Regions from separate parts of the Rossellomorea sp. RS05 genome, predicted to be linked through region 1. Evidence: riboswitches for the same ligand, from Rfam matches in the RefSeq annotation. Region 1 holds a riboswitch; the other holds the start of a gene.
The links. Region 1 has a riboswitch for S-adenosylmethionine ahead of ABJ225_RS01505 (2,3-diketo-5-methylthiopentyl-1-phosphate enolase). Riboswitches for the same ligand answer to the same signal wherever they lie in the genome.

Region 1 (12,188 bases):
TGTAGCTAGAATTTGAAAGTGAAGAATATTTGAACATTCAGAAGGTGAAGAGATGAAAACATTCCCATATGCGGATCGCCTCGATTCGCTGCCAAAGCAATTTTTCGCTGAATTGACAGCCAACGTTCAGCGTGTCATTAATGAAGGACACGATGTCATTAACCTTGGGCAGGGTAACCCTGATAGGCCCACACCTGAACATATTGTAGATAGTTTGAAGGCTTCGGCCGAAAACCCATTGAATCATCGCTATTCACCTTTCAGGGGGATGGCCTCTTTCAAAGAGGCGGTAGCGCTTTTCTATAAAAGGGAATACGGGGTGGAACTGGATCCTGACAAAGAAGTAGCTATCCTCTTCGGGGGGAAGGCGGGTCTCGTGGAGATTCCGCAGTGCCTGGTGAATCCGGGTGAATCCGTGCTGGTTCCGGACCCTGGGTATCCTGATTATCTATCAGGGGTGGCACTTGCAGAAGCGGAGATGAAGCTGATGCCGCTACTTGAGGAAAATGATTTTCTCCCCGATTACAGCCGGTTTAGTGAAGCCGAACTCGACGGTTCCAAGCTTATGTTCCTGAATTATCCGAATAACCCGACGGGAGCAGTAGCCACACCAGCCTTTTTTGAGGAAACGGTAAAATTGGCAAGTAGCCATGATATCTGCGTGGTACACGATTTTGCTTATGGGGCGATCGGATTTGAAGGCAAGCGTCCCAATAGCTTCCTTGAAACAGATGGAGCTAAGGATGTCGGCATTGAAATCTATACTCTCTCCAAAACGTATAATATGGCGGGGTGGCGAGTAGGATTTGCCGTCGGGAACGAGAGTGTGATAGAAGCCATCAATCTCATGCAGGATCATATGTATGTGAGCCTCTTTGGCGCCATTCAGGAAGCAGCGGTGACGGCGCTCCTCGGATCGCAGGAGTGCGTCCAGGCCCAGCTTGAGACCTATGAAAGCAGAAGGAATGCCCTCATCGGTGGATTGAGATCCATCGGTTGGGATGTGGATGCACCGGCAGGCTCATTTTTCGCTTGGCTCAAAGTGCCGGAAGGCTTCACGTCGATGGATTTCTCGAACCTACTCCTTGAAAAGGCCCATGTAGCCGTGGCGCCTGGCATCGGCTTCGGGGATCACGGGGAAGGGTATGTCCGGGTAGGTCTCCTTACCAGTGAGGAAAGGCTTCAGGAAGCAGTGGAAAGGATTGAAAATTTACATTTGTTCGATAATAGGGATTGACAGGACTCCCGATCGATGCAATAATCCTACTGGAAACCAAATGAATAGATTCTTATCAAGAGCAGGCGGAGGGACTGGCCCGATGAAGCCCGGCAACCGACTCATTACGAGCACGGTGCTAATTCTTGCAGCAGACGCTGGGAGATAAGATAGAGTGATGGATTGAAAGCCTCTTCTTATCGGAAGGGGCTTTTTTGATTGTATAAGGAGGTAGGCAGAACATGAGTGAAGTGATTGCAACATATAGATTGCCAGGGGCAAAAGGGTCTTTCGAAAAAAAGGCAGAAGGCATCGCCTTGGGCTTGACAGTGGGCTCTTGGACAGACCTTCCCCAACTCGAACAAGAGCAACTGCTGAAATTCAAGGGAAGGGTCGTTTCCATCAATGAAGAGGCCGGTGAAGGGGTGGGAGAAATTTCGATCGCTTACCCCGGTGGCAATTATTCAAATGATCTCCCTGCGATACTGACAACGGTCTTCGGGAAACTCTCCCTGGATGGTCAGGTAAAGCTTATCAATCTTGAATTCAGTGACGATCTCAACCGTCACTATCCGGGACCACGGTACGGTATCGAGGGGATCAGGGAACTTGCAGGCGTCAAGGATCGCCCCCTCCTCATGAGCATTTTCAAGGGAGTGATCGGAAGGGATCTCGCTTACATGGAAGATCAGCTGCGTGCCCAGGCTCGCGGAGGTGTTGACCTGGTGAAGGATGATGAAATCCTTTTTGATAACCACCTGACGCCTTTTGAAGAGCGGGTGAAAAACGGCAGGAGGATCCTTGATGAGGTGCAGCAGGAGACAGGTAAGAGGACGCTCTATGCGGTGAACCTGACCGGACGGACGTCTGAGCTTCGCGATAAGGCAAGAAGAGCACGGGATCTTGGGGCGGATGCCTTGCTATTCAACGTATTTTCTTATTCTCTCGATGTACTTCAAGAACTCAGGGAAGATGAAAACATCGGACTTCCGCTCATGGCCCATCCCGCCTTTGCAGGAGCTGTTGCCCAGGCTCCCCATCATGGAGTCGCCTACTCCTTATGGCTAGGGAAATTTTTACGGATGACGGGAGCGGATTTTTCCTTGTTCCCTTCCCCTTATGGAAGTGTGGCACTGGAGAAAGATCAAGTACTCGCCATCAGTAGAGAGCTGACGGATGAGCCTTCACCGTTCAAAAAGACATTCCCTGTCCCATCGGCAGGTATCCATCCAGGACTGGTACCACATCTTGTGGAGGATTTTGGTGAGGAGTGTGTGATCAATGCCGGCGGCGGCGTCCACGGACATCCGGGAGGTGCTGTAAGCGGAGGGCTCGCCTTCCGACAGGCAATTGAAGCGGTGAAAGCGGGAATTCCCTTTGAAGAAGTCCAGGGAGAAGAGCTTAGAGTCGCTCTAAGCTTGTGGAGCAAGGGAGGGAAGGGCTGATGACGGAACGGATCATCTTGTGTGATTTTGATGGAACGATTACGAAAACAGATAATATCATCTCCCTCATGAAGCAATTTGCCCCTCCGGAATGGGAAGGACTCAAAGATGCCATACTTGACCGGACGATGTCGATCGAGAAAGGGGTAGGGGATATGTTCGCACTTCTGCCTTCCCAACAAAAAGATGAGCTCGTGGACTATCTTTTACATACGGCAGTCATCCGGGAAGGGTTCTGGGACTTTGTTCAATTTGCGAAAGAGGAAGGAATCCCGTTATATATCGTGAGTGGAGGGATCGATTTCTTTGTCCGCCCACTCCTGGACGGATATGGCCCATTTGCAGGAATCTACTGCAATGAAGCGGATTTCACCGGTCCCTTCATTTCCATCAACTGGCCCTATGGCTGTGATGGGCAATGCGGGAATGGAGGATGCGGATGCTGCAAACCGTCCGTCCTCCGCTCCCTTTCCATACCGGATGGTGCAGAAGTGATTGCCATCGGTGACTCTGTAACAGACTTGGAGATGGCCAAGGTGGCTGACAAGGTGCTTGCGAGGGATTATCTTGCTGACACTTGCAATGAATTGGGGATTCCCCATATCCCATTTGAAACATTCCATGACTGTATAGAGGCATTGAAGGAAGGGGTGAGGGCATGAGTTACCAAAGAGAGTGGGAAGAGCTGTCCACCATCAAGGGGGAACTCGCAGACCGTGACTGGTTCATGGGCACTTCAGGCAACTTGGCCATCAAGGCCGGATCGGCCACTGGTGCCTTCCTGGTAACCGCCAGCGGAAAGGATAAGAGGAAAAGGACGGTAGAGGATTTCCTACTCGTTGACCTGGACGGGAATCCTCTGGAGGAAACGAAACTCAAGCCCTCAGCAGAAACCCTCCTCCACACGCATATTTTCAAAGGGACCCAGGCAGTCTGTTCCCTCCACGTGCATACCGTAGCCAATAATGTGGTCAGTGAGCTTTATGGGGATCAGGGAGAGATCACCTTCAAAAATCAAGAATTGATAAAAGCGTTTGGAAAATGGGGACAAGATGATGAACTCATCATTCCCATCATCCCGAATTACGCGGATATTCCGACCCTTGCGAGCGCCTTCTCCCATCATGTTAATGAAGACGCCGGCGCCGTGCTGATCCGGAATCATGGGATCACGGTTTGGGGACGGAGCGGTTTTGAAGCAAAAAAGCTTCTCGAAGCATCTGAGTTCCTATTTCAATATCAGCTTTCTCTCTTATCACTAAAATCCACCGTTCAACTTCAATCATAAAAGGAGGAAAAATCATGACAACAATCAAGGTCCAAGGAAGCAATAAAGTCATCGAAAATCAAGAAGAAGTGATACAGTATCTGGAGGAGCAAGGCGTCATTTATGAACATTGGGACATCGGGAAATTGAGCGGCGATCTTCAAGAAAAATTCGATTTGGCTGACGTGGAAAAAGAAAGGATCCTCACAACGTTCAAGGATGAAATTGAAGATATTTCAGCCAGACGGGGATATGAAGCGTGGGATATCATCTCATTATCAGACAGTACACCGAACCTTGAGGAACTGTTGAAGAATTTCCAGCAGGAACATCACCATACGGATGACGAGGTCCGCTTCATCGTCAGTGGTCATGGGGTATTCATCATCCAGGGAAGCGATGGTGATTTCTTCGAAGTCCACCTGAATCCTGGGGACCTTATATCCGTACCGGAGAACATCCGCCATTATTTCACACTATCAGATGACAAAAAAGTAGTGGCTGTGAGAATCTTCGTTACGAAAGAAGGATGGGTGCCGATCTACTGATGGTCACCCATACTAAAACCCGTTCCCTTCTTGATAGGAACGGGTTTTAATATGGCAGTCAATGTCGAATTTTCGGCTATAACTGATTGTTTTGTCTTGTTTTGCGGTTCTATTTACTTTTCTGGTAAACCCTGAGATAATGCTCAAATAAAGCAAGCTATCAAAAGGGGTTAGATGGATGAACCAAATGCTGAAAAGAAAGTGGTTATTGCTGAAGATCAATCAAAAGCGATCGGAAATGATCGCTCTTGGGGAAACGCACGGTCTTGGTGCAAGAGAGACCTTGGCGTGCAGTCAGGAACTTGATCGCCTCTTGAATGAGTATGATAAGGCTTCCCTGGATCGAAGCGAGGCCGAAATGGAATACTATAGTAGACATTTGCTCAAAAGACCCGCATCGTAACATGACATCTGAGAAATCCTCCAGAAAAATCACTCCGTGAAAACACGCATCACATCGACTACTACCTTAAGGGACGTCCATAATAGGGCGTCCTTTTTCCGTTAGACCCTAAGTATTGGAAAAAACAATGTCAGTTCCTTTGACAAAAACACGGCAGATTTGTATAATAGTTTGAAACCGAGATATTTAAAGGAATGAAAACTATGAGTGAATCCAAGCAATCCCTTAAGCTATTCATTGTTCTATCGAGGGCCTTCAAAGCCATCAATGAGGAAATAAATAAACACATCCAGGAAAATGGATTGAATCCTACGGAATTTGCCGTCCTGGAACTCCTTTATCATAAAGGAGATCAGCCCCTCCAACAGATTGGAGGAAAGATCCTTCTTGCGTCCGGGAGCATCACTTATGTCGTGGACAAGCTTGAAAAGAAGGGCCTTCTCAATCGCGTAGCCTGTCCGAATGATCGTAGGGTCACATACGCTCAAATCTCGGAAGATGGCAGGGTAATGATCGACCGTATCTTCCCCGATCATGAGAACAGGATCCATGAACTGATGTCCACCCTTACTCCGGATGAAAAAGAGGAAGCGATTGGACTCCTCAAGAAATTGGGGTTGTCGATTAAAGATCTTTCCTACTGAATGCCTGCAAAAGCAGGCTTTTTTTCATGGTAAAAAGTAGAGGTAGGGAAGGAAATGCACAATCATTGGCGAAGTACTAGAGAGCCCTGATAGATTCTATACAAAATGGAGGTCACAATGAAAAAATTTGAAGAGTATACATACGCCAGACCGGAACTCGATGAGATAAAAGAACGATTCTATGAAGCCTTGAATCAACTGAAAAAAGGTGAAAGCATGTCCCAGCAGGTTGAAGCTATAGAGAAGATTAATAGGATCCGCATGGAAGTCGATACGATGGAGAACCTCGTGTATATCCGTCATTCCATCGATACGAACGATAGCTTTTATAAAGCGGAACAAGACTATATGGATGAACTGTCCCCTGAGATGCACGGTCTGGTTACAGAATTCTATCATGTACTGCTTGAGTCCCCGTATCGCAGAGAATTGGAGGAGAAATGGGGCAACCAACTTTTTTCACTGGCAGAAAGTGAAATCAGAACCTTCTCACCTGAGATCATCCCACTCCTCCAAAAGGAGAATAAGCTATCCTCAGAATATACAAAGCTGATGGCTTCGGCCAAGATTCCTTTTGAAGGGGAGGAGAGGACGCTTGCCCAGATGGGGCCATTCAGCCAATCTCCAAACCGGGAAACGAGGAAGCAGGCGGCAACAGCTACAACCTCTTTCTTTGAAGAGAACAGAAGTGAACTGGACCGGATTTTTGATGATCTGGTGAAGGTGCGACATGAAATCGCCGTGACCCTCGGTTTTGATAACTTCGTCGAACTAGGCTATCACCGGATGACAAGGACGGATTATACACCGGAAATGGTGGAGATCTTCAGACGTCAAGTAGAAGAATTCATCGTGCCCCTTTGTGTCGAGCTGAAGGATAGGCAGGCAGATCGTATCGGTCTTCAACATCTTACATTTTATGATGAAGGCTTTAAATTCTCTTCGGGCAATGCTGATCCAAAAGGGGATCCCCAATGGATCATCGCTAACGGGAAACGGATGTATGAGGAACTTTCCACGGAGACGGCTGAATTCATTTCGTTCATGCTCGACCGCAACCTATTGGACCTTGAAGCGAAAAAGGGAAAAGCAGGAGGTGGGTATTGCACCTACATCGCTGAATACGAGTCCCCTTTCATCTTTTCCAATTTCAACGGGACGTCTGCTGATATCGACGTTTTGACCCATGAGGCAGGGCATGCCTTCCAGGTATATAAAAGCAGGGGCTACGATATCCCTGAATACCACTGGGCTACCTATGAAGCGAGTGAGATCCACTCCATGAGCATGGAATTCTTCACATGGCCGTGGATGGAGTACTTCTTCAAAGAAGATACAGAGAAATATAAGTTCACCCATTTAAGTGAAGCGTTGATGTTCCTTCCTTATGGAGTGGCCGTGGATGAATTCCAGCATTTCGTCTATGAGAATCCGGATGCTTCTCCAGATGAGAGGAAGCAGATGTGGAGGAGCCTCGAACGGAAGTATTTGCCCCACCGTGATTATGACGGCTTCGGATACCTCGAGGATGGTGGCTTCTGGCAGAGGCAGTCGCATATTTACAACTCTCCGTTCTACTATATCGATTATACCCTCGCTCAGATCTGTGCCTTCCAATTCTTCAAAAAGATGAATGAAAATCGTGAGAGTGCGTGGGCATCTTATTTGGATCTCTGTAAGCTAGGTGGGAGCAAGTCCTTCCTGGAGCTGCTTGAGGCGGTCCAGCTCGACTCTCCTTTTGTGGAAGGCACTGTTGAGAAGGTGATCGCTCCGATCCGGAAATGGCTTAATGAAGTGGATGATCAATCGTTATAAGGGCAAAGGAAAAGAGGCAGGCGCAATAGGCGCCTGCCTCTTTGTCATACTTATTTTTTCAATTCTTTCTTTACTGTTTTGTAGAAGAAGACTTCATACAGGACCGGTAGAAGGATGAGCGTCAAAAGGGTTGACGACGTCAATCCGCCGATCACGGTGATGGCGAGCCCCTTGGAGATGAGCGTACCCGATGATGTTGTGAACGCCAGGGGTAGAAGGGCCGTAATCGTCGCAAAGGCCGTCATGAGGATCGGACGGAGCCTCGTTTTGCCCCCTTCGATCAGGGAATCCCTGATGGTCATTCCTTTTTGTTCCCTGTTTTGCCCTATGCGGTCAACGAGGACGATGGCGTTGGTGGTCACGATCCCGATCAGCATGAGCAGGCCGATCATGACCGATACGCTGAGTGGTTCATTGGCGACCGACAGTCCGAGCAGAGATCCGATCGGCACAAAGATCAGGGATGACAGGATGATGAATGGAATCCTTGCTTTCCCGAATGTGATTAGCATGGTGATGTAGACGAGACCGATGGCGATCAGCATGGCGAGACCGAGATCCTGGAACGTCTGTACCGTTTCGTCGCTTCCGCCTCCACCTTCGAATGACACATCATCAGGAAGATCGAGCTTCTTCACACCATCCACTGTTTCTTGTGACACGGTACGGATATCATCACTTGAGATCTGTGCGCTGACACGCGCATAGATCTTTCCTTCTAGCTTCTGGATGGACGTGTAGCCTTCGACTTCATCAATTTTCGCGATATCTGTAAGTGGGACAGGCCCCTTCGCAGTGAATAGGGTGATATCTTCAAGTTCTTCTTTGGAGGATGTTTGATCCTCATAGCTTAATTGTACTTTTCGATCCGTCCCGTCCAGTGGCAAAGTCCCGACAGATACGGGTTCTGTCTGGTCCGTCACGGTCCCGAGCACTTGGAATCCGGACACGCCCGCTTTTGCGGCCTTCTCAGGATCGATATCGATGATGATCTGCTTTTGTTTTTCAGAGAAGTTATTGTTCACATATTTCAATTGATCTTGATCCTTCATGTACGCTTCTACTTCCTTCGCAGCAGATTGAAGGGAATCAAGATTATTGGAGAAGAGGTCGATGTCCACGTTGTTGTTGCTTGGAGGCCCACCAGTCTGCTGCTCCTGGACGCCGAGTTTTGCATCTGGTTCATCTTTGTATACAATGTCTTCCATATTCTTTTGCAAGTCTTCTAGATAAGCATTTACATTCGTATCTTCATCGAGGGTAAGGAAGTAATTGGCCTGGTTTTTCCGTTTCAATCCAGTTTGGAAATCACGGCTACCTATACCTGCCGTCACTTCTTTGATTTCTTTTTCCCCGTCGAAGAATTCTTCCAGCTTCATGGACACGTCATTGGTCCTTTCAAGTGAAGTGGATGAAGGGAGTTGGACACTTGCCACGAGCTGCTTTTGCTCTTCATTTGGAATGAAGGTGAAGCCCAGCCTACCGGCAAGTGCAAAAGACCCGAGAAGGGTGACAAGGGATAGGGCGATAATGACGGTTTTATGGTTCAGCGACCACTCAATTGCCCGTGCATACCATCGTTGTAGTCTCCCTTCCTTTTCCTCTGGCGGAACTTTCTTGAATGAGAATTTGGACAAGATCGGAACGATGGTGATGGCAACAAGCAGGGATGTGAGCAGAGAGAATACAATGGTCAATGCGAACGGAAGGAAGAACTCTCCCGTCACTCCGCCGACGAATCCAAGCGGAAGGAATACGACCACTGTCGTCAACGTTGACGACGTGATGGCTTTCAGGATTTCTTTTGTCGAGTCCTCAATGATTTTATCGTTGATCTCTTCACCTGATTTCCTGACGCGCCTGAATATATTCTCAATGACGACGATACTGTCATCCACTACGCGTCCCACTGCCACGGCCATGCCCCCGAGGGTCATGATATTGAGTGAGATATCGAGCTGAGCCAGGAAAATAGAAGACACGAGCAGCGACAAGGGAATCGAGATGATGGCGATGATTGTCGCACGGATATTCCGTAAGAACAGAAGAACGGCCAGAGAGGCGAATACGGCGCCGAGAAGACCTTCTTTCACCAGGGTCTCAACGGATTTTTTGATTCCGTCTGCCGAATCGAATCCGATGGCATAACTAAAGTCATCCTGGTAATCTTTCATTACGTCAAGAACCTGATCAGCTACTTCCACGGTGTTGGCGTCCTGCTTTTTCGTGATGGCCATGGAGAATGAATCTTCCATATTATAACGGGTGATTTCAGGACGGTCGGTCACCTCTTCAATTTTGGCAATATCACCAAGGGATGTTGGTGGAGCCTGTGGATTGACCTTCGATGTTAGGACAATCTCTTTCAACTGGTTGATGGTATCGACTTTCTCTTGCACCCTTACAGGGACCTGAATGTTATCCCCATCGAGATTCCCAGCGGGGAAAGAAAGGTCCTTTTCATTGATCTGGTCTTTGATATCCGTCAAGCTGAGTCCATTTTCAGCTGCTTTATCTTTATCGATGGTAATTTGAAGAAGTTCTTCCTTCAGTCCACCGACAGAAACGGAATTGACTCCCTCGATTTTCTTCAATTCAGGAATGACGTCATCTTGCAACAGGGACTGTAAATCAGCATTGTCCTTTGCAAATAGTGAGATATTGAAGATTGGAAGCGCTCCGAATGAGGTACGGCTGATATCGGTGGTCACTTCATCCGGAAGGTCGCTGTCAGAGATGAGGGAGTCCACTTTCCTTTCCACTTCATCCATGTCTGTATTGAAAGGGAATTCAAGGTTGATGACAGAAATCGTTTCGTAGGTGGAGCTTGATACTTGTTTTACTCCTTCAACACCTTTGAATTTCTCCTCGAGATCCGATGTCACTTTATCGTCAAGATCGTCGGGGGAAGCCCCAGGGTAAACGATTTCAACTGAAAGCTGAGGAAACTCGATATTCGGGAGCAGATCCAGTTTAAGTTTCTGGAACGAAAACAACCCCCCGAGAATGAGAAGGAATGAAATGATAAAGACCGCTACTGCATTCCTCAGGCTAAAACGGGTAAAAAAATTCAAGTGGATTCCTCTTTTCTGTATGGTTTTCATTTATGTGATCCCTCATATGTTGGAAAGGGACACAAGACTTATATTTATTATAATGACAAAGGCATAAAAAAGCCCATAGGAATATGTTCGTTTTACACTATTTCTAAATAGACATAACAAACGGGTGTAATCTGTACTTCTGATTCGGGGGGCCTGTACATACAGTTATAAGAGTAGAAGTACGAGGTGATGGAATGAAACGATTATCGGGCGCTTTTCAAATCGCCGCCGTATACGTGGGGACGGTCATCGGTGCCGGATTCGCAACTGGAAGGGAAATTGTTGAATTTTTTACGAGATTCGGGGTTTATGGATTAGTGGGCATCCTGGTAAGCGGGTGGCTGTTCATTATGCTCGGTACGAAAATCCTCGTGATCAGCCATGATATCAAAGCGAGATCTTATGAGCAGTTCAATGAATATGTGTTCGGCAAGTGGTTCTCAAAAGGGATGAATCTGTTGATGATGCTCATGCTGATCGGGGTTTCAGCGGTGATGGTGGCAGGGGCGGGAGCAGTCTTTGAAGAACAACTGGGTCAATCGAGGCAATTCGGTATTGTTCTTACGCTTGGTCTAGGGTTCCTGACCATGCTTGTGGGGACCAGGGGACTATTTGCAGTCAATACCATCGTGGTGCCCCTGATGATCTTTTTCAATTTGTATCTGCTTTATGTCTCCTTCACACACCAGCCTGATCTCGGCATGGTGCTCTCAAAGGGAGATGACGGTCTGGGGTGGAAGACGGTGCTTTCACCCTTTGCCTATGTGGCTTTCAACCTTGCCATGGCCCAAGCGGTCCTCGTTCCGATCGCCGGTGAATTAAAGGACCGAAATATGATCAAATATGGCGGATACCTTGGAGGTGTCCTGTTGACGGTCATCCTCATCTCCAGTCATCTGACGCTTAGCCTGATCCCCGATGTCACCCATTATGAGATTCCCATGGCGGTCATGATGAAGACGTTTGCTTCAGGCATGTATCTTCTCTATATCATTATTATTTATGGAGAAATCTTCACGTCGGTCATTGGCGGTATCTTCGGTCTGGAAAAACAGCTTTCGGGCTATCTATCCATCCCGGGAGTTTTTGTATTCACTATGATCATTGTCGTGATTTACAGCCTGAGCTTTTTTGAATACAGCCGTTTGCTATCCTATTTATATCCGCTATTCGGGTATATGAGCATCCTGTTTATGCTCTTGGTTGCCTGGAAGAAGGGACATAAGTCAGTACCTTGATCATATGGATAAGAACAGGCCGTCAGTTCCCTGACGGCCTGTTCTGTGCGACTCATGCTTCCACGACGGTATAATTTTTATGATTCACAACGGTCTTTTCCTCTAACTCAAGATCCCGGTAGTTCTTCATATACGTTAAATCTACGATCACTGAGTTTTCATTCACCTTCTCGACGACTCCTTTTAACCCATTCCTAAATTCAATGACATTCCCAATCTCCGCTTTTTTCATTAGAGGCATCTCCTTTTTACCAGAAATCTACAAACGATTATTAATATTTTGACGTAAAGTAAGGAAAGAGTAAAGAGTTTTTGGAAAATTTCATCAAGAAAAAAATCTTGAGGTTTTAATATGACCCGATAAAATAAGAAAGAGAATCAAAAGGAGGATCTACCATGGATGTCATAGAGATTGAAGGATTAGTGGAAGGATTGCGAAGTGGGGAACTAAATGAAGTGTATGTGAAAAAAGAAGACTTCTTGTCCTTTCGATCAGTCCTTGTGAAAC
Region 2 (12,188 bases), 440 kb from region 1:
GCTGCCCTTCCCTGTCGAATGAAATGGAGATCTCTTTGGGTTCTTCACTCATGAAGGTATGAGTGATTTCACTTTCATCGAACTCCTTCATCGTTTTTAAAAGTTTGACTACAACATCACGTGTCATAGATTTCCCCCCCTTTGATCACTAAAGGGATTGACTAAATACAGTCTCTTAGACCCAATGACTATCCTCAGTATAACAGAGATATCCACAAAAAGAAACGCATGTTCTCTTGCGTATAGGGTTGGCCTCTCGCACATATGATGGGATAAAGAAAGGGGGAGGGAATATGAATCAGTGGAGAATCAGGTCGGAGACACGGTCTCCTGACTATCCTGACGACATGCTCGCCATCATAAAACGCGGCCTGCCGCAGGGAAAAGGGAAGAAAAAAATCTTGATCATAGGGGCAGGACTCAGTGGCCTAGTGTCAGCATCATTATTGAAGAAGGCTGGACATGATGTCACACTTTTGGAAGGTAATAAACGGCTGGGAGGCAGGGTGTATACGAAACGTTCCCCTTTTTCTAAGGGGAACTACCTTGATATGGGAGCCATGAGGATTCCGGATAACCATCGATTGGTCATGGAGTACATCCGCATGTTCAACCTGCCGACCAATGCCTTTTTGAACACTACGCCATACGACAAGCTGTATGTGAATGGGGTCTATAAAACGGTTGAAGAGTATGAGAACAATCCGGATGTTTTAGAGTTTCCACTGAACGAATTCGAAAAAGGCAAGACGGCGGAACAGCTTTTCCTGGAAACGACCAAACCGTTCATCGAAGCTTATCAGAATGGAAGCAGGGAGGAGCGCAAACGCCTTATTGAGGAATTCTCGAATTACTCAATGGGCAGATTCCTGCGGGAAAGTCCCTACGGAAACCCCCTTTCTCTCAATGCCATCAGAATGATCAGCGTGCTCCTCGGGATAGAAGGATTCCCGGAGTTTTCATTTGCCGATATTCTCACCGACATCATTTATCCGATCTTCAGGAAAGAAACGAAATTCAATCAGATCACAGGAGGAAATGATCGTCTTCCATATGCCTTCAAGGAAGAATTGAAAGAAAACCTGCTCATGAATCAACAAGTTTACCGGATCGTGCAGGGGCCTGACGGCGTTGAAGTATATACACGCAACGGAGAACCTGGCGTCCACAGGGGGGATTTTGCCCTGGTGACCGTTCCTTTCACGGTTTTGCAGACGATTGACATTGAACCCTATCAGTCTATTTCCTTTAAGAAGTGGCAAGCCATAACGGAATTGACCAATGTCCCTGCGGTCAAGGTTGGTATAGAGTTTAAAACCAGGTTCTGGGAGGAAATGAAGATCGGCAATATCACCTCAGATCTTCCGTCCCGGTTCACGTATGTGCCGAGTAACGGGATCGGCAGTGGCCGGCCCGGAGTCCTTCTGGCGAGCTACAGTTGGGGTCAGAATGCCCTTCTATTGAATAGCATGTCTAAAGAAGATGTTCTTGCCAATGTTCTGAAAGATCTTGAAAAGTTTTATGGCCCCAGGGTCTACATGGAAATCAGCTCTTATGCAGTATACAATTGGAGTGTCAATCCATTTTCGGCGGGCTGCTTTACGTTATTCACCCCTGGGCAGGAAACGGATATTGCTGATTATATCCAGCAACCTGAGGGAAGACTTCATTTTGCAGGGGAGCATACCTCATCCTTCCACGGATGGATGGAAGGGGCTATTGAATCTGGAATCAGGGCTGCTTACGAGTTGAATGCAAGATAGCATACCCAAATCTATGAAAATAGGAGCTTATCCCACACCTTTTCCTCTATGAAGCATACTCTATCAAGTAAGGTATTTTAGTAGGAAAGGGGGAAAAATAAGTGGGAAATTACCAACACAACAGAAGAGTTTCGCCTGATCGTGATAGAGATCGTGATGAAGTCATCGTAAACCCTACTCAGCGCGTTGTGAATACCCGTACGAAAACGCGTACCGTCAAAAATATCCACCCGACTGAAATCATCAATGTCAACCGTACCATTATCCGTAATGAAAACTACTACCCTGTACGTACGAGGGAGGTCAACGAAACAGTGGTTGAAAACTACGACTGTGGAAGAGATGTCAATCGTCCTGACTGCAGAAGGGTAAGTCCTGGAAGCGGCTGGGTCCGTCCGGCAAATGATGATCGCGATCGATATGATGGCGGCGGCCATCGATGTGGGAACCGCAACCGCCGCTGTGGCTGCAGGTGGTTCTAGTATAAAAGCATCCTTCGGGGTGCTTTTTTTATTTGCTGGGAATTATCCCTTCTATTATTCATCAATGGAGCATAGATTGAACTAGTAAAACTAAAAAATGGGAGATCTTATGATGCCGAATTTTCCTAGAAATCGAAACAATTTAGTTCCACTCGTTGCCGTCTCATTGAAAGCAATCATAAGGGTCGTCATAATTGGAATCGTCGTGATGTATGCCTCTATCTGGCTTATTTCCACCATGGCCATCAAACTTAAGGTCGATAGCCTCCTGTACTCCTCTGTCTCGGAAATGGTTCCGAAACAGACCTTCCTTATGCTCCTTTCACAGGAGATGACGGGACTGAGGATAGCCAATGAAGATCAGCTCAATCATGATTTCGATTGGCTTGAAAGTGTCACGAATGTATCCCTATTGGATCCCAGGAGTTTATTCGGAAGGGAAATACCAGGAATTGAAAATTATCATACACATATAGCGGTAGCTGGTAAAGGGACAGATATTACAAATCTACCGTACGAATCACCAGCCCCAACCGATGAGCAGCTGACCAATCAGGAAGTTGATCAGGATCAGATTGATCAGGCGAATGACTCGAAGGACGACGGTGTCAAGGAAGTGGACAAGAAGTCAGTGTTCATCTATCACTCCCACAGCTGGGAAGCATTCAGCCCACTCATAAAGAATAATCAATCGAGCGACCCGGCCAGCACGAACGAAAAAGTCAACGTCATCGCAGTCGGAGCCAAGCTGAAACAGGAATTGGAATCAAGAGGGATCGGGACCATCCAAGACAAAACTGATGTAAACCAGGCACTGAAAGAAAAGAGTTGGAGCTATTACGAATCCTATAAATTATCAAGAGGGCTCGTCCAGGAAGCCATCGCCCAAGACGAAGATCTAAATTATATCATTGATGTACACCGCGACTCACAACCGAAGAAAGTAACCACTAAAACCATTAACGGAAAAGCATACGCCCGCCTATTCTTTATCGTCGGGAAGGAAAATAAGAATTATGAAAAGAACTTGAAAATTGCCAGGGACCTACACGCCAAGCTTGAAAAAGAGTATCCGGGTATCAGTAGGGGGGTATTCGTCAAAACAAAAGCAGAAGGGAATGGAGTTTATAATCAGGATCTGACGGAAAGGGCTTTGCTACTCGAATTCGGCGGGGTTGAAAATAACCTGGTGGAACTGTACAATTCTACAGAAGCTTTTGCAGAAATCTTTGCAGAATATTATCATAAAGATGCAGTCGAAGTAAACAATTGAACGGGCCTTAATGGCTCGTTCTTTTTTTGTGTAAAAAAAGAATTGAAGAAAGCGTAAACAAGGAATATAATGGCGTAATATTCAAAAAAAGAGGAAGTGTGTCGAGGATGAAGCAAAGGATCGCTGTCGAAGCCATCACAGAAAGCTTGAAAAAAGATAAGCGGGTGAAAAGTATATTTTTGAAGGGATCGATGGGGAGGGGAGAGGAAGATGAGTTCTCCGATGTGGATCTTTATTGCCTTGTCGAGGAAGTGGATCTGGAGTCTTTCGTCCAGGACCGGATTCGACATTTGGAAGCCTATGGGAAGCTCCTGTTCCATGATGACTTGTTCATCATCGCACCACAGATCATCGCGGTTTATGAGGATCTGCTTCATGTCGATCTCTTCACGGTGACGAAAAAGACATTCAAGCAAAAAGATTATTTCAAGGTCATCCATGATCCAGAGTGCAGGATGAGTCCATTTGAAGAAGGTCAAAACCTCCTATTATCCGATGCCGAATTTCACGACTTTGCTGTTGACACAGGCTGGTTCCTATTTCAATACTACAAGGCCATGCGCAGGGGAAACGATCTATGGGCTGCAGAAATGTTACAGCACGTAATGAGGAATTTCTCCAGTGTCCTTTTGCAACGATATAATCCTGATAGGGCGCAGCTTGGCTTTAAGACGCTCGAAGCTAGTCTTCCGGAGGAACATGTCGGGAAAGTGAAGAAAATCATGGGGCTTATAGGTCCGTTCACACATCAACAGGCAGCCTATGAGATTCTGTTGTTGATTGAGGCTGAGAGAAACTGGATCAGGTCTGTATGGCTAGATGAACCTGGAAACCGACTATTGGATACCATGCTCGGTACATTGGGTGCCATAAGAAAGTAGAAAGTCTGATACATAATCCCTTCTTCCATGTAAATCCTAAAGGCAGGAGGGATGTTCTTGAAGTATGTGTCAGCATTTCTATTAAAACTGGTCGTCACATTCCTGATCCTCTACACGGTTTTGGCAGGGGTCACAGGTCTATCGATGGGTTCCATCATTGCGTTGACTGGTGTGCTCGTTCTGATCGGTTATTTACTTGGTGATTTGTATCTCCTGCCAAGGACCACGAATGGTTGGGCGGTGCTTGCAGATTTTGGTTTGAGCTCGATCATGGTGTATTTTCTCAGTTCGGCCTTGGTGGCTGGTTCTCAAACCTTTCTTGTAAGATCTTTTGTGGCAGCAGTGGCTGTAAGCTCATTTGAGTGGTTTTTTCACCATCATCTTAGGAAAAATGTTTTTTTGCCTGATTCCTCTGCACCCGTTTACCGGCAGGATTATCAAACTGAGGCATCAGAAGAGTTTCAACCCGACCTCGATCGGGACGAAAGGTAAAAGGACGGTATGCCCCCATACCGTCCTTTTGCATGTTTCAACTTGAGTCGCCTTGATTGAATGTCTTTGAGAACTGTTTTACTACAGCATGGACCTCATTTGTTTTTTCATCTTTTAATAATGGCGTGATCCTGGGGAGGAAAGAGAGTGCGTCTTCTTCTGAGAAGGTTCCTTCTTGTTGCTTTTTGAAGTTCTCCATTAGAATTAGTTTTGCCTCTTCTTCCTTGCCATCTTGAACGCGTTGTAAAATGAAAGATAAAAATTTTTCTTGCCCTTGTGAATCCATTACACTTCCTCCTTGAGTTCATGATTTAATATCCCTTTTTTATTTTACCAGATGGACGCCTGTGAGGAGAGGAAATGAAATTATCAGTTGTAAATTGGCTGATTTCGACTATAATTAGTACCAGGTATTAAAACTAGATGATGGGGTGATCTCATGTATTCATTTCTTGCAAATCTGGCAAAATTGATTTTTGGAAAAGTGGAAATTCGAAATACCCATCTCCTTCCTGAAGAGGGAGGTTATATTGTGACATGTTCACACAAAACATGGCTTGATGTCGTCGCCCTTGGCTTCAGTATGCCCGGACCCGTACACTTTATGGCAAAGAAGGAACTATTCGACCGGAGAATCCCCGCCTTTATTTTACATAAGATTCACGCCTTTCCTGTGAACCGTGAGAACCCTTCTCCTTCAAGTATCAAAAAGCCTGTTAAACTACTTCGGGGAGGGGCAATCGTAGGAGTCTTCCCTGGAGGTACCCGTTCAGATGAGGATGTCGAAGCGAAACGTGGAGCCATTACGATAGCAAACCTCTCCCGGGTGCCAATTGTACCGGCAGCCTATCACGGGCCGACATCGTTTAAAGAATTATTGCGTAACCGTCATAAAGTCGTTATCGTCATCGGTCAACCATACACCGTACGTGCAAAGGACAAGGAACAAATGACAGCAGAGACAAAGGTGTTATCAGGGAAAATCAATGACTTGATCAAAGAAGCCCAAAAAATAAGCTGAAAGCTGTCTGTACAGATTTGACAATAAATCTGTACAGACAGCTTTTTATTTGGAAAAGGATTCATACCATATTTTCATTTGATTAGGTATGAATCCTATTCCATGGCAGAAACTAACCAAAGAATGAAGCAGGGAGGGGATCTTATGAGGCGGTTGAATAATGCAGGTGAACAAGGGAATCTTGCGTACGTCAGCATATTCGGTACCACTCAGATTCATTTGAGGAACCCCATGATTGTTGCGCTCTGGTCCATGGCCTTCCCAGGATTCGGTCATCTTCTGCTTTCAAAATACCTCAGAGGTTTCGCCCTGGTGATATGGGAGATCTATATCAACCAGACCATTCACTTGAATACAGCCATGGTTTACACGTTCATGGGTGATATCGACGCAGCAAAAAGCGTTCTCGATATCCAGTTCATGCATTTATACATTCCGGTGTACTTGTTTGCCATATGGGATAGCCACAGAACCGCCGTCGACCTGAATAAAGTCTATTTAAGCCATAAAGGAAAAAAGTCGACCATCAACAGGAGGCTCGTCATTCGACCGCTTGAAATCAACTATCTTGATAAGAGATGCCCTGTTTCAGCTTTTTTTTGGTCCATGGCCGTACCGAGTGTTGGACATTTTTATAATCACCGGATCATATCGGGGCTTTTCACGCTTGTGACCACTGTTATTTATGTCTGTAATTCCCATCTATTGGAAGGGATTCATTATCTTATCTTGGGAAGATTGGAAACCTCTGTGAACGTACTCGATAAACAATGGTTATTGTACATGCCATCCTTTTACTTTTTCACTATTTATGACGCGTATGTGGGGGTCGTAGAGAATAACAAACTTTTTGACAGGGAACAGTCCGCCCTTTTAAAAGAGTATTACCAAAAAGGATCCTTGTTGATTGGCAAAGGATGGAGGGTTAGATAGTGCAAATCATCGCATCGTTCAATCATTCTTCCTACATCGAAATGGCCATCGTCAAGCTTGAAGAGAAGGGGCTGGATGATCTATATGCCATTCCACTTGAAAGCAGGCAGAGAGAAACAAGGCTCTTTGACTCCATCCATTATTCAGATGGTCATTCCCTTCTCAATAAAGGCATGTTCCTTGCCGTGATCTTTTCGGTTATTGCCACAAGTCGTGGGTTTACTTTGGAATGGGGGCCGATCTATTGGGGGTTGATCGGGGCAGGGAGCGGATTGGTCCTTGGTTTCCTCATCGACCTGTTCTTGGTGAAGATCAAAGAGAGGAATCAGATTTTGGAAGATCATCATCAACCATCTGAAATCATCCTCATTATCAACTGTCGGTCAAAGGATGAAGAATGGGTGACCAGGACGCTATGGGAACATCATGCATTGGGGATTGCCGCGGTCGGAAATGAGTGAAAGACGCACCAAACGATAAAAAACCATTCAATGCCTCATCATTGAATGGTCCAATCTTGCTTTATGTGGAAGACATCGTCGGTCTAAACGGTTACTTTGGTGCAATTGATCCAATGGATGGAGCCCGACTCGGTATGGGGATGGCATTCTTTTTTTAAGCTTCTAAACTCTTCTTCCAATTCTTCGAGGGTCAATTCGAACAGCTGTCTTTCTCCTTTTTTGTACACTTTGTGCACGATCAACTTATTGATCAATTCATTTCTTCTTTGCGTGGTTTCCATCATACTCACTCCTCATGAATGGTTGGGAAGAGGATATAAAAATCCCTCTTCAGGATAAGAAGAAGGATTGCCCGGACTCTTCGACTCATCTTTCAAGCACCTGCTTGTGGAATTAGCACAGTATTCCGAATTGGAACCTGTTGCTGAGGCTTCACAGGGCCATTCCCTCTGCCTCTCTTGATAAGCGTTATATAAAATATAGTATAAACCAAGTATACCAAGTTGTCAACTTGGTTTAATGTGCGATTTCAGACACACAAAATGAAGTGAATCACTCGTATTACCCGGTCAATCATGGTACCGTATGTAATAGAATGAATAAAGCGGTTTGGAGTGAAAGAGATGAAGACAGTGGCAGTTGTGGGTGGAGGTATCACCGGCCTTACGACACTATACTACTTTCAGGAATACTTGAAAGGTGAGGACGTAAGACTGATATTGATTGAGGGAGAAGATATGCTTGGAGGTAAAATCCAGTCGATCGCTTCGGATCCCTTCATCATGGAAGTTGGTGCCGATTCAATTGTGTCAAGACATCCGGGTGTCCTCGAGCTTGTCGGGGAATTAGGGCTCATGGATGAACTTGTGTATAACGAAACGGGTACATCGTTCATCTACACGCACGACAAACTACATAAGATTCCAACAGATTCAGTGTTTGGGATTCCCATGACGAGAAATTCCCTGATGGAGAGTACGCTTATTTCCGACGAAGGAAAAAGGGCTGCACTACTGGATTATGAAACGGTGAATGACACGTTCACAAAGGAAGATTCCATCGGGGATTTCCTGGAGTTTTTCTTAGGAAAAGAGCTCGTACAAAACCAGATTGCACCTGTGCTATCTGGAGTATATTCAGGGGACTTATATACACTGAGCATGTCTTCCACACTGCCATACTTATTGGATTATAAGAATACTTATGGCAGTATCATGAAGGGGCTATGGATCAACCGTGAAAAACATCTGGGGAAATCCAACAAAAAATTTGTTTCGTTTAAAACCGGATTATCAGCCATCATCAATCGGCTGGATGAATGCACGCCTCACGTAGAAAAGTACAAGGGGATCGGCCTCAAGACCCTGAAGAAATCCGGTCGTGTGTATTCATTGGAACTCACCAATGGTGAAACCATATCAGCGGATGCAACCGTCCTAGCCATTCCACACAATCGTGCAAGGGGAGTCCTCAACCACCCGGAACTGAATCAAGGCTTTTCCCTTCTTAAAACTAAATCGTTAAAAAGCATTTACCTTGGATTCGCCCTTCCTGATACCGTATTGCCTGCAGATGGTACAGGGTTCATCGTTGCAAAAGATCAAGATGGAGTGAAAAGCGACGCGTGCACGTGGACAAGTAGAAAGTGGAAACACACGTCTGTGGATAGTCAACTCCTCGTCAGGCTTTTCTATAAGGATTCCAATCCCCACTGGGAAGAAATTAAACATCTCACCGAGGTAGAGTTGGTTCACACTGCTCTTAAGGATATAGAAGCGACGATGGGACTCAAAGAGGTACAGCCCATTCAAAAAGAAGTAACAGACTGGTCCGGCCTGATGCCCAATTACAACCTGGAACATGCACAATCAGTAAGACAATTGGAAACAAGCCTTGCTGTTGAATTCCCTGGGATCATGCTAGCGGGTGCTTCCTATTACGGTGTGGGCATTGGTGCCTGCATTCAAAACGGAAAAAAGACAGCAGAGCAGCTGTCTTCACGACTTCTTTGAACGATGTGAGGCCATGCTCCTGAAAAGCAGGGAGGCCAGGCCGATCACCAATAGTAGCACCATGCTCAGATAGAATCCGTATCTGCTCTCCTTCAATGTGAACGTTCCGCTGATGGCCAACACCAAGATTCCCAGTGCAACGAGGCTCACTCCGTTCCTCATGACGTCCCTGTCAAGAAGTTTGAAGGAAGAAAGCAGAATGAATGCCCAATTACAAAGCAACAGGATGCCGGCGGCAGTGATGAATGCTTCAAAAATGATTCCTGGCAAAAGATGAGAAGCAATGATGGCACTCGTCATACCGGCAACGGATAGTAATAGGGATGGAAGAGGGATATCCCTTTTCCATCTTTTTTTGAAGATTGCAGGGGCTTCACCTTCATCCGCCATAGACCGTAGGAGTCGGGTGACGCTGAATAACGCTGCAGCCAATGCGGAAAAACCGGCTAACAGAATGACGCCGTTAAAACATGATGCGACAATCGGAACATTCCCCCGGTTCAGGACAGATATGAAGGGGCTCTCCTCACTGGAAAAGTGGGTAGGTGCCTGTAGATTCAATGTGATCCAGAGTGCCATTACATACAATGAGCCAAGGCAAATGATCAATGCCCTTCCGCTTTTTAAAATATCTTTGGTTTCCGAGAGCCTCGACGCCATCAGACCGATGACTTCGATGCCTGCAAAGGAGTAGAATGCAAAAATCAGGGAAGTTCTTACCTCACTGAAGCCTTCACTTAAAGGGATTGAACCATTCTCAGGGAGGTGGATTCTGCCCCCCAGTAACCAGGCAGCCCCTATGAATAAAAAGATCACAAGTGCTGAAAGCTTGATGATGGAAAAAAAGTCTTCTGCTACATCGAATCCCCTTGCGCCGAGCAATACGACCGAAATGGATAGCACCGCAAAGATAAGGGTGAAAACCCATAGCGGAATGGAAGGGAACCAGTACCTGGACAAAATCCCAAGGGCGGTCAACTGCCCTCCCATGATCAAGATCGTAGAAATCCAATAAATCCAGCCGCACAGGAAGGCAGCCCAACTTCCATATGCTTTTCCAGCGTAAGTACAGAAAGATCCTTCACAAGGATCGGCCATGGTCATCGTGGCAAGTCGCTTGTACACAATCCAAGTTGCAAATGCTGCGATTAGGAAAGCAGGGATGATGAAGCCCCCCGACGATTTAAGCGCTATGCCTGTACCCAGGAAATACCCGGTCCCTACCGTACCCCCAGCACCGATCAAGGATAGGTGCCACCACGAAAGTGCAGGTTCTGCTGAAGAATGCTTCATGATGATCCTTCAGCCGGCTGCGGTTTCTTCTTATCATTTGTGTGGATCCAAAACATAACCAAGGCTATGATGATCACGGCAAACAGTCCCGCCCCGATAAAACTCACATTCAATCCATTTTTCATAACCAGCGAAACCAGGGGAGGACCAGCTGCAACCCCAATAAATCGGGAAGAACTATAGAGGGAAGAAATAGTCCCGCGTTCCTCTTTTTCAATGTTTTCCGTGATCAACGCATCCAAGGTCGGCAGTAGGGCCCCGATAGCAATTCCAATAAAACCTGTAAGACAGAGAAGGAAGACCAATTGATCTTTGAGAAACCCGACAAATGGTACGCAAAGGGTCAAAATGGCAAGACACCCCAAGATGATGCCCTTCATGACTTTTACATTTCCTTTGATGTTTTTTCCTGAAATGTAAGAAGAGATGCAAAGAGCGAGCAAAGGGATTGCCAGAACAAACCCCTTCTTCACACCGTACAAGTGGTGAATTTTTTCGAATGAATCACTCAAGTAAAAAAGAATGCCGAATAGGACCAGCATCACATACGCCCCGATGGTAAATACGGTGAAAATCCATTTGCCATGCTCTTTGAAGATCCCTTTCGTTTTATGGATGAACTCCTTAAGTTCCATGGGAGGATCCTTCTTCTTGGGTACTTTAATGAAAAATATGACAAGGAGGATGGAAATAAGACTGAAAAAAGAGATGGAGAAAAACGGCAGGAACCACAAGAAAGCCGCGAAAGCCGCTCCCAATATTGGACTCAACACCTTGCCAAATGTATTAGACGTTTCAATAATGCCAAGGCAAGAGCTTGTTTTCTCATCATCATCTTTGTAAAGGTCACCCACCAGTGGAAGAATGATGGGGGCTGCTCCTGCCGCTCCGATTCCCTGGAGGATCCTTCCGATAATGATCCAAAGGAAAGGATCACTCATTTTCCAAGATGCGTAACCTGCAATCAGACCTCCGATCAAAGAAAACACAAGACTGGGGAGGATGACCATTTTCCGTCCGAAACGATCCGATAAATAGCCGGCAATGGGAATTAAGAAGATGGAAGCGATTGAGTAACTCGTGATGATCATGCTGGTTTGGAAGGATGAGATGCCAACCTTCTTTTCAAAAATCGGAAGTACTGGTATCAACATGGAATTCCCGAGCGTCATGACGAGCGGGATGGAGGCCATACTGACGACACACCAGTTACTCACTTTTGATTGATCGTTCATTTTGACACCTCATAGTCATTTTGGTTTATCACAAATAATGTTCCTTCTTACAAGTATGCGGCACGGCTTCACGAGCAATCCGTCGAAAATTATTCCAAGTGGCTTCTTGATCCATTGTCAGAAGCCATCGTCTTCCTTTTGAACGAAAGGAGCACAAAAAAAGAGGCTGCAGCCGCACAGCCTCTTCAATCGATCTTATAGCTTTCCTGTAAGGAATTGAGCTTCCCCTTTACCGAAACTCCAATCGGCATCACGATTCGTCACAATCGAGACCATCAAATCGTCTGGAGAGATACCGCAATCCTTCTCAAGTTTTTCAGCCAACAATTGATACAATTTCTT

Region 2: linked by a shared signal. The riboswitch ahead of fbpA (Fur-regulated basic protein FbpA) and the one ahead of ABJ225_RS01505 (2,3-diketo-5-methylthiopentyl-1-phosphate enolase) in region 1 are both predicted to bind S-adenosylmethionine.

Annotation. Positions count from the first base shown of each region.
Region 1 is NZ_JBDKWY010000001.1:279,337-291,524, forward strand. Features, by position in the region: gene ABJ225_RS01500 (pyridoxal phosphate-dependent aminotransferase) at 53-1,237, shown strand; SAM riboswitch class I at 1,287-1,388, shown strand; gene ABJ225_RS01505 (2,3-diketo-5-methylthiopentyl-1-phosphate enolase) at 1,459-2,661, shown strand; gene ABJ225_RS01510 (2-hydroxy-3-keto-5-methylthiopentenyl-1-phosphate phosphatase) at 2,661-3,323, shown strand; gene ABJ225_RS01515 (methylthioribulose 1-phosphate dehydratase) at 3,320-3,949, shown strand; gene ABJ225_RS01520 (1,2-dihydroxy-3-keto-5-methylthiopentene dioxygenase) at 3,964-4,476, shown strand; gene ABJ225_RS01525 (aspartyl-phosphate phosphatase Spo0E family protein) at 4,655-4,879, shown strand; gene ABJ225_RS01530 (MarR family winged helix-turn-helix transcriptional regulator) at 5,074-5,523, shown strand; gene ABJ225_RS01535 (M3 family oligoendopeptidase) at 5,641-7,338, shown strand; gene ABJ225_RS01540 (efflux RND transporter permease subunit) at 7,389-10,412, opposite strand; gene ABJ225_RS01545 (YkvI family membrane protein) at 10,637-11,680, shown strand; gene ABJ225_RS01550 (YkvS family protein) at 11,733-11,912, opposite strand; gene ABJ225_RS01555 (hypothetical protein) at 12,077-12,188, shown strand, end outside.
Region 2 is NZ_JBDKWY010000001.1:714,952-727,139, forward strand. Features, by position in the region: gene ABJ225_RS03665 (hypothetical protein) at 1-127, opposite strand, end outside; gene ABJ225_RS03670 (flavin monoamine oxidase family protein) at 294-1,763, shown strand; gene ABJ225_RS03675 (spore coat protein) at 1,865-2,245, shown strand; gene spoIIP (stage II sporulation protein P) at 2,412-3,518, shown strand; gene ABJ225_RS03685 (nucleotidyltransferase domain-containing protein) at 3,626-4,399, shown strand; gene ABJ225_RS03690 (DUF2512 family protein) at 4,466-4,891, shown strand; gene ABJ225_RS03695 (hypothetical protein) at 4,929-5,177, opposite strand; gene ABJ225_RS03700 (lysophospholipid acyltransferase family protein) at 5,331-5,912, shown strand; gene ABJ225_RS03705 (hypothetical protein) at 6,057-6,845, shown strand; gene ABJ225_RS03710 (hypothetical protein) at 6,845-7,306, shown strand; gene fbpA (Fur-regulated basic protein FbpA) at 7,390-7,587, opposite strand; SAM riboswitch class I at 7,670-7,774, opposite strand; gene hemG (protoporphyrinogen oxidase) at 7,930-9,318, shown strand; gene ABJ225_RS03725 (amino acid permease) at 9,304-10,611, opposite strand; gene ABJ225_RS03730 (MFS transporter) at 10,608-11,846, opposite strand; gene ABJ225_RS03735 (tautomerase family protein) at 12,042-12,188, opposite strand, start outside.